Regions from separate parts of the Streptomyces sp. CRN 30 genome, predicted to be linked through region 2. Evidence: riboswitches for the same ligand, from Rfam matches in the RefSeq annotation. Region 2 holds a riboswitch; each other region holds the start of a gene.

The links. A riboswitch is a leader RNA that binds a small molecule or an ion and turns the genes downstream of it on or off. The one in region 2 is predicted to bind cyclic di-AMP.
Positions count from the first base shown of each region.
Region 1: it holds a riboswitch for cyclic di-AMP, as region 2 does, so the genes downstream of both, UW392_RS16025 (LysM peptidoglycan-binding domain-containing M23 family metallopeptidase) here and UW392_RS02040 (M23 family metallopeptidase) in region 2, are expected to answer to the same signal.
Region 3: it holds a riboswitch for cyclic di-AMP, as region 2 does, so the genes downstream of both, UW392_RS38965 (M23 family metallopeptidase) here and UW392_RS02040 (M23 family metallopeptidase) in region 2, are expected to answer to the same signal.

Region 1 covers NZ_JAVRHI010000160.1:1,332-6,916, forward strand. The annotation lists gene UW392_RS16020 (SGNH/GDSL hydrolase family protein) at 1-464, opposite strand, end outside; gene UW392_RS16025 (LysM peptidoglycan-binding domain-containing M23 family metallopeptidase) at 724-1,794, opposite strand; cyclic di-AMP (ydaO/yuaA leader) riboswitch at 1,799-1,991, opposite strand; gene UW392_RS16030 (alpha-galactosidase) at 2,261-4,339, opposite strand; gene UW392_RS16035 (tyrosine-protein phosphatase) at 4,520-5,317, shown strand; gene UW392_RS16040 (DUF6126 family protein) at 5,358-5,477, opposite strand; gene UW392_RS16045 (XRE family transcriptional regulator) at 5,474-5,585, opposite strand, start outside.
Region 2 covers NZ_JAVRHI010000017.1:15,023-20,607, forward strand. The annotation lists gene trmB (tRNA (guanosine(46)-N7)-methyltransferase TrmB) at 88-906, shown strand; gene UW392_RS02030 (PrsW family intramembrane metalloprotease) at 917-2,329, shown strand; partial or broken gene UW392_RS02035 (aldo/keto reductase) at 2,448-2,591, opposite strand; gene UW392_RS02040 (M23 family metallopeptidase) at 2,691-3,740, opposite strand; cyclic di-AMP (ydaO/yuaA leader) riboswitch at 3,752-3,908, opposite strand; gene UW392_RS02045 (GTP cyclohydrolase II) at 4,151-4,837, opposite strand; gene UW392_RS02050 (MarR family winged helix-turn-helix transcriptional regulator) at 4,981-5,499, opposite strand.
Region 3 covers NZ_JAVRHI010000368.1:8,425-14,009, reverse strand. The annotation lists gene UW392_RS38980 (GNAT family N-acetyltransferase) at 1-1,775, opposite strand, end outside; gene UW392_RS38975 (HPr family phosphocarrier protein) at 1,919-2,200, shown strand; gene UW392_RS38970 (GntR family transcriptional regulator) at 2,422-3,114, opposite strand; gene UW392_RS38965 (M23 family metallopeptidase) at 3,535-4,311, opposite strand; cyclic di-AMP (ydaO/yuaA leader) riboswitch at 4,324-4,490, opposite strand; gene UW392_RS38960 (pitrilysin family protein) at 4,717-5,585, opposite strand, start outside.

The sequences.
Region 1 (5,585 bases), on a different contig from region 2:
AGGTCCAGTACCGGGCAGCCGTACCGGTCGGCGATGGCCCGCACATGACCGTTGTACGTGGCGATCTTGCCGCGCATGCGCTTCAGCACGGGCACGGTGCGGGTGTCGAACCCGGTGGTCACCATGACGGTGCCGGCGGCCGAGGTGAGGTCGGCGACCGCGCGCTCGAAGCGCTCGGCGACCTCGTCGGGGTCGGTGCCGGGACGGATGATGTCGTTGCCGCCCGCGCAGAAGGAGATCAGGTCCGGCGCCATCTCCCGCGCCCGCGGAACCTGGTCCGCGACGATCTGGTCGAGCAGTTTCCCGCGCACGGCCAGGTTCGTGTAGCCGAATCCGCCCTCGGGGAGCCGGTCGGCGAGAAGGACCGCGAACCGGTCGGCCCAGCCGACGAACGCGCCGTCGGGTCCGGGGTCCCCGACGCCCTCGGTGAAGCTGTCGCCCACCGCCACGTACGACCCGATCACTGTTCTGCTGTCGTGCCTCATCACATCGTCTGCCACGTCGGTCCATCTTTCACCGTGGGATGTGAGCTACGCGACCGTAGGAAGGGGTTGACGGGCGGTGAGATAAGCCACTCGTCAAGTGTTGGTCAATTCCGGAATAAGACCGGCCCGGGGAACGACCCGCTCCGTACACCGTGAGGCCGGGCCCCGCGGTCGGCGGGGCCCGGCCTCACGAGTGCGTCGCCGGGTGGGTGGGTCGGTCAGGGGCGGTCAGGGTCGGTCAGAGGGAGACGCCCTTGGCGCGCAGGTACGCCAGCGGGTCGACGTCCGAGCCGTAGCCCGAGGCGGTACGGATCTCGAAGTGCAGGTGCGGTCCGGTCACGTTGCCGGTGGCGCCGGACAGGCCGACCTGCTGGCCCGCGCCCACGGTCTGGCCCACCGAGACGGAGAGCGAGGACAGGTGGGCGTACTGCGCGTAGTGGCCGTCCGCGAGCCGGACGACGACCTGGTTGCCGTACGAGCCGCCCCAGCCGGCGGAGACGACCGTGCCCGAGCCGACGGCCTTGAGCGAGGTGCCGGTCGGGACCGCGAAGTCGACACCGGTGTGGTAGCCACTGGACCACATGCTGCCCGAGACGCGGTAGGAGGTGCCCACGGCGCCGGAGACCGGGCGGGTGAAGCCGGAGGCGGAGCTGCCCCCGCCGCTGCCCTGGGCCCGGGTGTCCGACGTGTCGGCGGCCGGCTTCTCGGCCGGGGCCTCGGTCTTGCGCTCCGTCGGCGCCTTCCGCTCGGGCGCCGCCTGCTGCTCCGCCGGCGCCTTCCGCTCCGACGCCCCGCTCTTCGCCGCGGACCCGGAGTCACCGCCCGAGGACGAGGCGCCGCTGCCCGAGGACGGGGCGCCGGCGCTCGACGGGGCCCTGCCGTCGAGGCTGAGCTCCAGGCCGGGGTGGATGAGGGACGGGTTGGAGCCGATCGCCTCGCGGTTGTCCGCGTAGATCGACTGCCAGCCGCCGGTGACGTCCTGCTCCTCGGCGATCCGGGACAGGTAGTCGCCGGACTTCACGGCGTACGTCCGCGTCGTCGCGGACTTCGCGGCGGCGGCGGTGGACGTCCCGGCCTGCTGCTTGACGGCCTGGGCGGCGGCGGCCTGCTGGGCCACCGCCTGCTGCGGCGCCTGGGGGAGGCGGGGGAGCTCCGAGGTCTGGGTGACGGCCTCCGCCGGGGCCGAGGCATGGGCCCCGGTGGCCCCGATCAGGGGGAGCGCGAGCGCCGCGCCACCGGTTCCGGCGGCGGCGATCGAGCGGGTGAAGCGCTGGGTCTTCGGGCGGCGGTGCTTACCCTTGGCGGGCATGGCGCATTCCTCTCCGGCGCCTGCGAGGTGAGCTGTCGGGTTCGGGCTGGAGATGCCCGGCCGTGGTGGGCACGGCTTGACCCCTAGCCCGTTCCGGATGACCGGACCGGGCAGTCGTACCTGTGGGTCCCCCGCTCCTGCCGTGTACGGGTGAGTTGACGGCTCCGGCCGGTGGCAGGATTCGGCGTCCGCCCGGATTGACGCCGAAAGTAGGCGACTTACCGGTGCGGGGACAACCATTCGCATTTTTTGTGCGTCTTGTTTCCGGGTGGTCGAGGGGAGGTCCCGGTCACCCTCCGTCGATGAACGGTCGTCCCCTTTTCCCGACCCACCCGACAACTCCGGGCTATTACGTGGACATGACGACCACGCAACGTCACTCCTATGACCCTGGTCACGCCCGACTCGTTGACCACGCTTTACACCAGGGCCACTTGGACACCGAACGCCAATCCCGGCGAAGGAATCAAATACGACGTAGCCTGACAACCTTCGCATCGAAGTCGCCGCGCAACCCGACCGGCAGCCCGTGGTGCATCAGCACCGCACCCCGGTACGTCTCACCCGTTTCACGGCACTCATACATCCCCTTCGGGTCGAGCCCGCGCAACCGGAGCGGTGCGGGCGGCTCCCCGTAGTGCTGGGCCTGGAGCCAGGCGAGGACGACGACCTCGTCACCGAGGACGTAGCTCACGGCGCTCGGCCCGCCCGCCGGTGGCCGCAGCCGGTACAGGTCGCCGTGCTGGACGACCGGCCGGATCTCCTTGTAGAGGGCCACCCAGTCCCGCGCCTCCGCGAGTTCCCGCTCGCTCCACCGGCTGAGGTCGCCGCCGACACCGAGCACACCGGCCATGGCGCTGACGAAACGGAACGCCAGCGTACTCACCCGCCCGTTGAGCTGCTCGTTCGGGCTGTCGGTGACCCAGGCGGCCATCACGCGCGCGGGATGGATCTGGCTGAAGCCGTGCTGGATGGCGAGCCGGTCCAGGGGATCGGTGTTGTCGGAGGTCCACACCTGGTCCGTACGGGACATGACGCCGAGGTCGATGCGGCCGCCGCCGCCCGAGCAGGCCTCGAAGGCGACGCCGGGGTGCGCGGCCCGCAGCCGGTCCAGCAGCGCGTAGAAGGCGTGCACGTGCTCCACCCAGAGCTTCTGCGGGTACGGTTCGCCGGGCCAGCCGGCGTCGGTGAAGCAGCGGTTGAAGTCCCACTTCACGTAGTCGATGGGGGCGCTGGACAGCAGGGTGTCCAGCCGCTCCCACAGGTACTCCTGGACGTCCGGGCGCGCGAGGTTGAGGACGAGCTGGTTGCGCAGCTCGGTGCGGCCGCGGCCCGGCATGAACTGCACCCAGTCGGGGTGCGCCCGGTACAGGTCGCTGTCGGGGTTCACCATCTCGGGCTCGACCCAGATGCCGAACTGCATGCCGAGCGCGTGCACGTCGTCCGCGAGCGGCTTGAGACCGGCCGGGAAGCGCTCGGGGTTCGGCGTCCAGTCGCCGAGGCCCGCCCGGTCGCTGGTGCGCGCCCCGAACCAGCCGTCGTCGACCACGAACAGCTCGACCCCGAGGGACGCCGCCCGCCGCGCCAGCTCGCGCTGCTGGTCCTCCGAGATGTCGAAGTAGGTGGCCTCCCAGGAGTTGTAGAGCACCGGACGGTCACGGCCGGCGTCCGGGACGACGTGCCTGCGCTGGTACGCGTGCCAGGCCCGGCTCGCCCCGCCGAAGCCGCCGTCGCTCCACAGCCCCGCGAAGACGGGCGTCGTGAAGGTCTCCCCCGCCGCCAGCCGCAGGAGGCCGGAGTCGTCGTACCCGGCGCCGCCGGTGATCTGCACCCGCGCGTCGGGGAGCTGGGCCACGGCGATGCGCCAGGTGCCCGACCAGCCGAGCGCGCACCCGTACACCTCGCCGCGCTCCTCGGTCGCCCCGTCGGTGTCGAGCGCGACCCACGGCAGGTGCTGGTGCCCGGTGTGCCCGCGCCGGCTGCCGATGACCTTCTCCCCGTAGGTGAGGTCGGTGCGGACCAGCCGGGACTCGGCCGCCCACCGCCCGTGCAGCTGGGAGAGCCGCCAGCCCTCGCGCAGCGGGAGCGTCCAGGTCGCGGAGTCGGCGCGCAGCACCTCCACCGGCTCCGGGCCCTCGTTGGCCAGGGTCACCCGGCGCTCCACGACGTCGTCGCGCATCCGGTAGTGCAGCGTGACGGCGAGCCCGTGGTCGGTGAACCGCAGCCGCAGCTCCTCGTCCTCCACCTCGTACGCCGCGAAGGCCCATTCGGTGCCGCGCACCTCGTCCGTACGGACGGACAGCGCGGGCCGCACGAAGCGGGCACCGCCCTCGACCGGGTACTCCTCGTGCCCGTCGAGCCGGGACTCGAAGGAGTCGCGCGACGGCGGCAGGGGCCGGGCCGCGAGCTCCTCGGCGTCCGCGAGCTCGATGCGCGCACCCCAGTGGAGGTGCAGCAGTTCGCCGTCCTCGGTGAGACGCAGCGCGTAGCTGCTGGCCGGTCCCGACAGCAACCAGACGCGGCCGGCTGAGCCGATCTCCACCATGACACCCTCACATAATCAAACAGACACGATCAGACGTGAACATCATCGTGCCGGTGGGGGCCGTCTGGCAACGCCTCACCGACGACTGCTCGGCGGCCACAGCCGTGTCGTATCGTCGAGGTCGCACCTGTCGGCGTGCCGAGCCGCGCACCGCCGACGGCCCCCTGGGAGGAGCCCTTCGTGACGCAGCAGGTCCCGTCGACCGAACCCGAGCTGACCTCGGTCCGCAACTTCCGCGACGTGGGCGGTCTGCCGACCGTGGACGGCCGGCGTGTGGCGCGGGGGCGGCTGTTCCGCAGCGGGCACCTGGCGCACGCGAGCGACGAGGACGCCGCGGCGCTCGCCTCCCTGGGGCTGCACACGGTCTTCGACTTCCGCAACGCGGCCGACCAGAAGCTGGAGGGTCCCGACGTCGCGCTGCCCGGCGTGCGCAACGTGAACCTGCCGCTGAGCGACCCTGCCGACGGAGCGGAGTTCTGGCGGATGGTCCGCGACGGCGACCTCGACCAGCTGCGCTCGATCCTGGCCGACGGCAAGGGCGCGGCCCGGATGACCGGCTCGTACCGCACGATCATCACCGGGCGCACGGCCGAGCACTCCCGGGTGCTGCACGCGCTGGCCGAGGACAGCGTGCCCGCCCTGATGCACTGCGCGGCGGGCAAGGACCGGGCGGGCCTGTCGATCGCGGTGACGCTCCTGGCGCTCGGCGTGGACCGCGAGGCGATCATGGCCGACTACCTGAAGTCGAACGAGAAGCACCGGCGCTACAAGGTGCACCGCAGTTCGACGGCGGCGAGCGCCTACTCGCCCGAGGTGATGGAGCTGCTGAGCCCCCTGTTCGACGCGCGCGCCGAGTACCTCCGGGCGGCCTTCGACGCGATCGAGGAGCGGTGGGGCGGCGTGGAAGCGTATCTGGAGCGGGGCCTCGGCCTCACTCCCGAGGTGCGGGAGCGGCTGCGCGAGCGGCTGCTGGACTGAGCTCCCGGCCGCCACGGGCCCCATGGTCAGGCGGCTTCCGCTACTTGGCACCCACCTCGAACAGCAGCCAGATGAACGCCGCGAAGAGGTGGCCGACCGCGATGTAGATGATCAGCCGGATCCACAGGGCGCGGGGGAACTTCGTCTCCAGATCGCTCACGGGGTCACTCCCAGGGTCGTCGGTCCGAGGCAGAGCGCGGTGGTCGGGCTCTGCAGGAGGGTGTGGACGAACAGCAGGTCGGCGCCGTCCTCGTCGGCGGCGGCGATG
Region 2 (5,585 bases):
GAGCCCGCGCTCACCGGTCGCCGCCGTGGTGTCCTCGAGCGAGCGGCGGAGCGGCCTCGCCCGCACGCCCGTAAAATCGACCTCATTGTGTCTGACTCCGCCCGCACCCCCGATGTCCCCGACTCCGCGCCCGTCCCGCGGCACCCCCGTGCCAAGGGCGAGCCCCGGTTCCCCGACGGTCCGCAGGCGGATCCGGCCGGGTCCCACTTCGAGCGGCGGATCCGGAGTTTCCAGCCGCGCCGCAGCCGGGTCACGGCGGGCCAGGCGGACGCCCTGCAGCGGTTGTGGCCCCGGTGGGGGCTGGACGTCGACGGCAGCCGGAAGCTCGACCTGGCCGAGCTGTTCGGGAACACACGTCCCGTGGTGCTCGAGATCGGCTTCGGGATGGGTGAGGCGACCGCGCGCATGGGCGCCGCCGACCCGGACACCAACATCCTCGCCGTCGACGTGCACACCCCCGGCCAGGGCAATCTGCTGAACCTCGCCGACCGGGACGGGCTGGCCAACATCCGGGTCGCCAACGGTGACGCGATCATCCTGCTGCGCGAGATGCTCACGCCCGACGCGCTCGACGGGCTCCGCGTGTACTTCCCCGATCCCTGGCCGAAGAAGCGGCACCACAAGCGGCGGCTGATCCAGCCCGAGTTCCTCACACTCGCCGCGACCCGGCTCGGGCCGGGGGCGCTCCTGCACTGCGCGACCGACTGGGAACCGTACGCCGAACAGATGCTCGAGGTCCTCACGGCGCACCCGGACTTCGAGAACACGCAGCCCGGTGGCGGGTACGCGCCACGCCCCGCGTTCCGGCCGCTGACCCGTTTCGAGGGCCAGGGACTGGACAAGGGTCATGTGGTGAACGACCTGCTCTTCCGGCGCGTACAGCACAAGGAGCCCCTCCCTCGTTAGGGTCGATGCCGTGGCCACCTTCCCCCCGTACCCGACGGACGACCCCGGCGGTCCCACCGCCCCCGCAGGGCGCCCGCGCCTCCTGCGGGGCCCCGCGCGCTGGTGGCAGCGCAAGGGAGTGCGGTACGGCGCGCTGATCGCCCTGCTCGCGCTCTCCGGCCTGGTCATCCTCGCCCTGGTCCGCGAGCAGACCGGCACCGAGGGCTTCCTGGTCGGGCTGGCCCTCGCGGTGCTGCCCGTCCCCCTGCTGATCACCGCGTTCCGCTGGCTGGACCGGGTCGCGCCCGGACCCTGGCGGAACCTGCTCTTCGCCTTCGCCTGGGGCGCGTGCGCGGCCGCGCTGATAGCCATCGTCACGAACAGTTTCGCGGTCCACTGGATAGCGACGACCACCGCGGACCCGTCCGGCGCGGACGTCCTCGGCGCCACCGTCATAGCGCCCGTCGTGGAGGAGCTGGCGAAGGCGGCCGCGATACTGCTGGTCTTCCTCTTCCGCCGCCGGAACTTCACCGGGATCGTGGACGGGGCGGTCACGGCCGGGGTCACCGCGACCGGCTTCGCCTTCACCGAGAACATCCTCTACCTCGGCACGGCCTTCGGGACCGACCGGCTCAGCGGCGTGGACGGCATCGCCTCCGTCACGGCCGCGACCTTCTTCGTCCGCGTGATCATGTCGCCCTTCGCGCATCCGCTGTTCACGGTGCTCACGGGCATCGGCTTCGGCATGGCGGCGCTCGCCGCGGACCGGCAGCGCGTCCGCCGCGTCCTCCTCCCGCTCACCGGACTGCTGCTGGCGATGGGCCTGCACGCCCTGTGGAACGGCTCGACGACCTTCGGCCAGTTCGGCTTCATCGCGGTGTACACGGCCTTCATGATGCCCGCGTTCGGACTGCTGACCTGGCTGGTCATCTGGGCGCGGCAGCGGGAGCTGCGGACCGTGCGCGAGGAACTGCCCGCCTACGTGGCCGCCGGCTGGCTCACGCCGGCCGAGCCGTACGCCCTCGGCAGCCTGCGGGCACGGCGGCTGGCCCGCGACCACGCCGGGCACCACGGGGGCCCGGCGGCGGCCCGCGCGGTCACCGAGTACGAGACGTACGCGACCTCGCTCGCCCTCCTGCGGCGCCGTGGGCGCCGGGGCCGGGCGGGCGCCGACTTCGTCGTACGGGAACGGGAACTGCTCTTCGAGCTGTGGCGGCGCCGGGAGATCGCGCGGCCGGCGTTCGGCTACGCGGCGCGGGCCGTGGCACCGGGCCCCGCGGCGGCCTGGCCGGCGTACGCGCACACCCATGGCCACGGGTACGGGTACGGCTACGGCTACGCACCGGTGCACCAGCCCGGCCCGGTCGCGCCCCACTCCGGGCCCGAGCCGTATCCCGCGTACAGCACGCACTCCGCGCACGACCACAACCCCTACCGGTCGTAGACGTCACGCGGACAGCCGCCGCTCGCGGGACACGGCCCCTGCCGCACCGGCGCCGTCAGCGTGCCTCGGACGCCTCCGTGAGCCGGGCGAGCTCCTCGTCGGTGAGCGTCAGATCGCCCACGGCGTTGCCGCCGGCGGCCGTGTAGGCGTCGAGCACGGCGAAGGACCGTGCCTCGTCGGCGGTCCAGCCGAAGACGTTGCCGCCGAGGGCGAGCGGGAACACCTCGAGGTCGGACGAGCCGAGCTTGCGAAGAGAAGTCATGCTTCACTTCAACGTCCGAGCCGGACGTACGCATTGCGTACGTCCGGCCGAAGAATCGTGAACAGTGAGCAGCCCGCAGGAGCTACGCCAGGGGTGACGTCAGGGGTTGAGGCCCTTGCTCTGCAGCCACGCCATCGGGTCGATGCCCGAGCCGCTGCCGCCGGGGTGGACCTCCATGTGCAGGTGGGCGCCGGTGACGTTGCCCGTGGCGCCCACGCGGCCGATGACGTCGCCGGTCGCGACCTTCTGGCCGACGCTGACGCTGATCGAGGACTGGTGGGCGTACCAGATCTCGGTGCCGTCGTCGAGGGTGAGCACGGTCTTGTAGCCGTACGAGCCGTCGTAGCCCGCCTGCGTGATCGTGCCGCTGTGGACCGCCTTGAGCAGGGTGCCCGTGGGCGCGGCGAAGTCGATGCCGGTGTGGTAGCCGGAGGACCAGTAGGCGCCGGCCTGACCGAAGGTCGAGGTGATGGTGTACGAGGAGGTCGGGAGCACGAACTGCCGGGCGAGCTTCGCGAGGCGCTCGGCCTCGGCCTTCTTCGCGGCCTCCTCCTCCGCCTTCTTCTTCTCGGCGGCGGCCTTCTCCTCGGCGGCCTTCCGCTCCTCGGCGGCGCGCTCGGCGGCCTCCAGCGCGGCCTTCTCCTCGGCGGCGGCCGCGGCGGCGGCGTCGACCTGGTCCTGCTGCGACTCGGCCTGCTGCATGATGCGGGCGCGCAGCACCTCGCCGGCGTCCGAGGTGCCCTGCTCGCCGTCGGCGACGGTGAGGCCGGCGGTGCTGAGCGCGGTGGCGGAGCCCTGGGGCTCCTCGTCGGTGTCGGCGGCGAACACCGATCCGACGTTCGGCAGGTCGGGCATCGATATGGACACCGGGGGCTTGCCGGTCTGCGCGGTGGCCATGCCGCCCGCGCCGACCGCGGCTATGACGCCGACGCCGAGAACGGTGGAGCTGCGGGCGAGTCCACCGCCGCGCTGCTTGGCCACGCGGTGCCGGCCGCGCACGGGACGGACGGAGTCCGCCGTGGGGTTCCACTCCTGCCAGGGACCCTCGTTCTCACCGTTGTAGGTGCCGTAGCCGAAAGTGTCGCCGTTCTTCTGGCTCGGCATGAAGGGGTCGACCGGAGTTTCGGTCGCAGGCCGGTTGGACGCCACGTAGGCGTACTCCTTTCCTTCCTTCTCGCCTACCGGGTTAGCTGACGGGTTCGGAACAGGAAGGTCTCCTACGCGCGTATACCGGCCGTGTCTCCACGGCGATATCCGCACGATTCACCCCAATTGGTGGTTCCCCGGTTCCCTTGCGGGATTCGGCGCGTGCGCACGGAGCCGTCTCTTGTGACGGCTGGGACTACCGCGCTGCGTTATCGAACGTTAATAGACGCGCAGGCCGTATTCCAAGCAGTTCCATGTGATCGTTGCGACTTTCGCGCCGGACCAAAGGGTCATGGCATGCGGAAATCGGGCGAGTTGCCTCCGGCCGGGAAACATCCAAGTTTCTGATGGTGCGTCAGTTGTTATGCGGCGGGAGTCGCCCGGACACGCTTGGTGACGGCCTCGCGGCCCGGTCAGCCCGCCGTGCGTTCCGTCAGGCCGGTCAGCGCCGGCGACGACGTCGGCATCGCCGGCATCGTCAACTCCGCCAGCGGCAGGGTGTGCTGGGTCTGGAGGACCTTCGCCCGCAGGTACCGGACGTTGTGGTCGGTCGTGAAGACGCCCGTGGCGACGCGGTCACGGACCTCGACCCCCAGGTCGCGCAGCTGCCGCGCCTTGTCGGGGTTGTTGGAGAGCAGGTCGAGCCCGTCGAGGCCGAGCGCCCGCAGCATCTGGGCGGCGGCGGTGTAGTCCCGGCCGTCCTCGGGCAGGCCGAGGGCCGCGTTGGCGGCGTAGGTGTCGAGGCCCTCGTCCTGGAGCGCATACGCGTCGAGCTTGTTGTAGAGACCGATGCCCCGGCCCTCCTGACGGAGGTAGAGGAGCACTCCGCCGCGGTCGGCGATCCGCTCCACCGCCTCCCGCAGCTGCGGGCCGCAGTCGCAGCGCGCCGAGCCGAAGACGTCCCCGGTCAGGCACTCGGAGTGCAGCCGGACCAGCGGCGTCGCGCCGGGCGCGAGCTCGCCGAGGACGACGGCCACGTGCTCCTGGCCGTCGGCCAGTCCGTGGAAGGTGACCAGTTCGGCGTCGACGGAGTAGCCGTCGTGGAAGCGCAGCGGCACCCGGACGCGGGCGCGCGGGGTGGCGACGGGGAGGTCGGTCATGCGGGTCTCCGTTGCAGCGGGTCCTTGCTTCACTTTTGAAGCACGGCGGCGCACAGGACTCTAGCTCTGCTTTAAAGTTCAAGCAACCAGTTCGGGTGACCGACCGGCGACCGTCCGGAGTGAGCCACGGCAGGCGCACCCCGTCACGCGGAAGGGCAGGACCTCCTGCGCCACGGCAGTTCGTCGGGCGGCCGCACGGCCCGCGGTCCGTCGCCCTGGACGGCCTCCGCCACACTCAGGCAGATCCGCTCCAGCTGTTCCACCTGCTCCGCCGTGAGGTGGTCGAAGACCGCCCGGCGCACGGTGTCGACGTGCCCCGGCGCCGCTCGCTCCAGCAGCGCCTGCCCCTCGTCCGTGAGCACCGCGACACTGCCCCGCCGGTCCGAGGGGCACTCCTCGCGCCGTACCGCCCCGTCCCTCTCCAGGCGCGTCACCGCGTACGTGAGCCTGCTGCGCGTGATCTTCAGCGCCTCGGCGAGATCGGTCATCCGCAGCCGCCGCTCCGGTGCCTCGGAGAGGAAGGCCAGGACGGTGTAGTACAGGTGCGGCAGGCCGGCCTCCCGCTGGAGCTGCCGGTCGAGCGCGTCCTCCAGGAGCAGCGAGGCGGCGACGTACGCGCGCCAGGCACGCTGTTCCTCGGCGGTGAGCCAGCGGGTCGTCATGCGGACAGTGTAGTAATTGCTTAAAAGTTGAACCAGCGTTCCGGCAGCGTCGCATCCGCACGAGCGGGATGACCACAGGAGTACGC
Region 3 (5,585 bases), on a different contig from region 2:
GAGCGGAGAGCCTCGGCGAGGTCCTCGTCGGTGGCCGGGGCCTCCCCCACCCGCGGGATGGCCGTCACGACGACGGCGTCGCACGCGTCGTCGGCGAGCACGCGCGCGAGGGCCGTGTGGAAGTCCGCCGCGGAGGCGGCCGTGGTCAGGTCCAGCGGCGGCAGCGGCCGCAGCCCCTCGGCGAGGCACGCGTCGTACGTCAGCAGGCCCAGCGACTCAGAGTTGCCGAGGATCGCCACGCGCGGGCCGGCGGGCAGCGGCTGGCGGGCCAGCAGCAGGCCCGCGTCGACCAGCTCGGTGATCGTGTCGACCCGGATCACCCCGGCCTGCCGCAGCAGCGCGGAGACGGTGGCGTGCGGCAGCCGCGTGGCCCGTACGGCGTGACCGGTGGGCGCCGCTCCGCCGTGCCGCGCCCCCTGGACCACGACCAGCGGCTTGACGGCGGCCGTACGACGGGCGAGGCGGGTGAACTTGCGCGGGTTGCCGATCGACTCCAGGTACATCAGGGCGACGTCGGTGTCCGGGTCGTCGTACCAGTACTGCAGGACGTCGTTGCCGGAGACGTCGGCGCGGTTGCCGGAGGAGACGAAGGTGGAGACGCCCGTGACCCCGGTCACTCCCCCGCCGCGCCGGTGCAGCCGCGAGAGCAGGGCGATGCCGATGGCACCGGACTGGGCGAACAGCCCGATGCGCCCGTGGCGCGGCGTCTCGGGAGCGAGCGAAGCGTTGAGCCGGACCTCCGGGGAGGTGTTGATGATCCCGAAGGCGTTGGGCCCGATGACGCGCATCCCGTAGGTGCGGGCGCGCCGCACCAGTTCGCGCTGGCGCTCGCGCCCCTCGGGGCCGCTCTCGGCGTACCCGGCGGAGATCACCACGAGCCCCTGCACCCCGTGCGCCCCGCACTCGGCGACGACGGCGGGGACCTGCTCCGCGGGGACGGCGACGACCGCGAGGTCGACCGGCTCGGTGATCGCGCCGACGGAGCGGTACACGGGGACGCCGTCGAGCTCCGCCTCGTCCCCCACGGTCCGGTTCACCGCGTACAGGCGCCCGGTGAACCCCGCCCCGCGGAGGTTGGCGAGGACGCTGCGGCCCACTCCCCCGGGCGCGCGGCCCGCGCCGATGACGGCGACCGAGCCCGGCGCGAGGAGCCGCTGCACCGAGCGCGCCTCGGCGCGCTGCTCCCGCGCGCGCTGCACGGCGAGGGAGCGGTCGGTGGGCGCCAGGCCGAACTCGAGGCGGACGACGCCGTCCTCGAAGCTGCGCTTCTGCTGGTACCCGGCGTCCGTGAACACCTTGATCATCTTGGTGTTGGCGGGCAGCACCTCGGCGGAGAAACGGCGGACCCCCCGCTCCCGGGCGACCGCGCCGATGTGCTCCAGGAGGGCCGAGGCGACGCCCCTGCCCTGGTGGGCGTCCTGCACCAGGAAGGCCACCTCCGCCTCGTCGGCGGGCGCGGAGGACGGCAGGCCGTCGGCGTCGACGCGGTCGTAGCGTACGGTGGCGATGAACTCGCCGCCCACCGTGGCGGCGAGTCCCACCCGGTCAACGAAGTCGTGGTGGGTGAAGCGGTGCACGTCCTTGGCGGACAGGCGTGGGTACGGCGCGAAGAAGCGGTAGTACTTCGACTCGTCCGAGACCTGCTCGTAGAAGCTGACGAGACGCTCGGCGTCATCGACGGTGATGGGCCTGACGCGCGCGGTGCCGCCGTCGCGCAGCACCACGTCGGCCTCCCAGTGAGCGGGGTACTCGTGCCGGTCCGGCGAGGTCTGCATGGTTCCCCAGCGTACGGCTCGCCCCCGACAGCGGGGCGAGGCAGCCTGGGGACCGGAACCGGATCGGGGTCAGGCCGTGGGCCGCGTCCGGGACCGCTTCGTCGATGGGTCAAAGACACCGCAACACCGAAGGGCATCAACACATGGCTGAGCGCCGCGTCAACGTCGGCTGGGCCGAGGGCCTCCACGCCCGTCCCGCCTCCCTCTTCGTCCGGGCCGCCACGGCCTCCGGAGTCCCCGTGACGATCGCCAAGGCCGGCGGCAACCCCGTCAACGCGGCCTCCATGCTGGCGGTCCTCGGCCTCGGCGCCAAGGGCGGCGAGGAGGTCGTCCTCGCCTCCGACGCCGAGGGCGCGGACGCCGCGCTGGACCGGCTGGCCAAGCTGGTCTCCGAGGGGCTCGACGAGCTCCCCGAGACCGTCTGAGCCGCGCCGGGGTGACGCCGTAGCCGTCACCGACGCATACGCATACGTGAAGGGCTCGTCCGATTCGCCGGGCGGGCCCTTCACATTACCTTCCGGCGGGTGGCGCATTCCGCCGCTGGCCGACGGTGCAATTCCTCTCCGCGCGCAGCTCTATATCCTCTGCGCAGGCAGCGGAAAAAGCCCCCCGGAAATTACACTGCACTTTGTATACGGCTTCCGTGTTAATGCCGCGCGCTCGACATGTTTACGTGGTGTTGCGAAGTCCTCACACGGTCGGCGCGGTCCCCGTGGGGGAAGCGCAGCCGGTGCGTGTCGGCCGCCCGCTCCTGGTGCAGGGCCGTGATCGCCCGCGCCCGGTCGCCGTCCCCGCGCGCGACGGCGTCGACGATGCCGCCGTGCTCGGCCCAGGACCGCACCGGATCGGCGGGCGCCTCCACCGTGTACATCCAGGCGATCTTGTGCCGCAACTGGGCGAGGGTCGAGGTCAGCGCGGGGCTGCCGGACGCCTGGGCGAGCGTCTCGTGGAACCAGCCGCCCAAGGAGCGCAGGTCCTCGCTGTGGCCCCGGCGCGCCCGCTCCTGCCCCAGTCTGACCAGGCCGCGCAGCACCTTGAGGTGTGCCTCGGTGCGGCGCTGGGCGGCCCGTGCGGCGCCCAGCGGCTCCAGCAGCGTGCGCATCTCCAGCACGTCGGCGGCCTCCTGCTCGGTCGGCTCCGCGACACACGCGCCCGCGTGCCGGCGGGTGACCACGAAGCCCTCCGCCTCCAGGGTGCGCAGGGCCTCGCGCACGGGGACGCGCGAGACGCCGTAGCGGCGGGCCAGCACTTCCTCGGTGAGTCTGCTGCCGCGCTCGTGGACCCCCGCGACGATGTCATCACGGATCGCCGTGCATACCGAGTGCGCCGGAATACGCATGACCGGACCTCCGCCTTAATACCCGTGATGCGCCGCCGATTGACGCGTGTTCCCGCGACTCTATTGCAGGGCACCGGAATTTCCGACGCCGGGCCGGAATCCATGGATATTTTTTGGACAGCGGACGTGTCACAACGGACATGTCATCACGACATGCCGCAACGGACGCGGCGCACTGACCCCTCACCACGGAACGCCTCACCACGGAACGCCTCACCACAGGGCGCGTCACCACGGAGCGCGCCACCGCGGACGGCGAAAGCCCCGGCTCGGGGGAGAGCCGGGGCTTCCTGGGGCTTCTGGGCCTTCGGGCGCGGGGCGGGGTGTCCGCCGCCGGGGGCTCGCTCTCCGGTCCAGGGGGCGCCGCCCCATGGGTCGTCGCCTGAGGGACTGTCGCCGCAGGATGAACGTCTCAGGGGGTCAGACGTTCACGCCGTGCGCGCGCAGATAGGCGACGGGGTCGATGTCGGTGCCGTACTCGGCCGTCGTACGGACCTCGAAGTGCAGGTGCGCACCGGTGACGTTGCCGGTCGCCCCGGAGACGGCGATCTGCTGGCCCGGGACGACCGCCTGGCCGACGGACACACCGATGGACGACAGGTGGCCGTACTGGGTGTACGTGCCGTCGTTCATCCGGAGCACGATCTGGTAGCCGTACGAGCCGCCCCAGCCCGCCTCCACGACGGTGCCGGAGCCGACCGCCTGGACGGCCGTGCCGGAGGCGGCGTGGAAGTCGACGCCGGTGTGGCTGCCGGAGGACCAGACGGCGCCACCGCTCTTGTAGCCGGTCGAGACGTACGAGCCGGCGATCGGGGAGACATAGGTGCTCAGACGCTTGCGCTCGGCCTCGCGGGCGGCGCGCTCCTCGGCCTCGCGGTCCTCCTCGGCCTTCACCGAGGCGAGCTGCACCGCCAGCGCCTCGGCCTCCTCGCGGGCCCGCTTCTGCGCGGCGGCCGCCTCGGCTGCCTGCCGCTGGGCGGCGGCCTGGGCGCCGACCTGCTCGGCCATCGAGTCGCCGATGCTGAGGGCCAGGGTGAGGCCGGTCTGCTCGGCGGAGGGGTCCGCGGCGAGCGCGGGAGAGGCCAGGGTCCCGATGACGCCGGTGGTGGTGAGCGCGGCGACACCCACGGTGCGCGTGGTGGCCTGCTTCACCCGGCTGGGACGACGGTGCTTCCCGGTGGCGCAGCTGAACGCCATGAAGTGGCTGGTCCTTTCCTTCCCTCTCGCCTACCGGGTTAGCTGACGGGTTCGGAGCAGGAAGGTCTCCTACGAGCTCCCTCCACCAGGTGGAGAGCGCCCGATTCACCCCAGGGGACTTCGGTTGGGTCCCCGGCTCCCCTGGCTCGCGCCATGCGGGGACTCGGCGATGACTGTCCGGCGCCGCGGGTGCGGCATGGTGCCTGACGAACAGCCGGACCGACGCTAAGGGTCCCGTCTTTCGAACAACAAACGAAAGACAGGTTTTGTAGCGTACGCCACAGGGCAGACAGCCCAACTCGGCCCCAATACGGGCAAAGCGGGACCCTGGTGGTTCTTCAGCCACCAGGGTCCCGCTGTCGGCGCCAGGCCGGCGGCTTCCGTCCGCCCGGCCCCGCCCGGCCCCTACTCCGCCCGGACGACGGTCACTTCGCCGATGCCGAGGGCGCCCACGGGCTCCTCGATCTGTGCCGCGTCGCCGACCAGGACGGTCACCAGCCGGTCCCCGGGGAAGGCGTTCACGGCGGCGGCGGTGGCCTCCACCGTGCCCGTCTCGGCCAACTGCCGGTACAGCGTCGCCTGGTAGTCGTCGGGCAGGTGCTGCTCGACCTGGTCGGCCAGCGTGCCCGCGACGGCCGCCGCCGTCTCGTACTTCAGGGGCGCGACCCCGACGAGGTTCTGCACCGCGACGTCGCGCTCGGCGTCCGTCAGGCCGCCCTCGGCGAGGGTGCGCAGCACGGTCCACAGGTCCGCCAGCGCGGGACCGGTGTTGGGCGTGTCGACGGAACCGCTGATGGCGAGCAGCGAGGCCCCGGTGCCGTCGGGCGCGGAGCGCAGCACCTGGCCGAACGCCCGCACACCGTAGGTGTAACCCTTCTCCTCGCGCAGCACGCGGTCGAGGCGCGAGGTGAGGGTGCCGCCGAGGCAGTAGGTGCCGAGCACCTGGGCGGGCCACACCCGGTCGTGCCGGTCCGGGCCGACGCGGCCGATGAGCAGCTGCGTCTGGACGGCGCCGGGGCGGTCCACGATGACGACGCGGCCGGTGTCGTCGGCGGTCACCGGCTCCACGGGCCGCGGCTCGGCCGAGGAGCCGGTCCAGGCGCCCAGGGTGTCGCCGAGCAGCCCGTCGAGGTCCACGTCGGTGAGGTCGCCGACGACGACCGCGGTGGCCGTGGCCGGGCGGACGTGCTTCTCGTAGAAGGCGCGCACGGCCGCCGAGTCGATGGCCGCGACGGTGTCCTCGGTGCCCTGGCGCGGGCGCGACATGCGCGAGG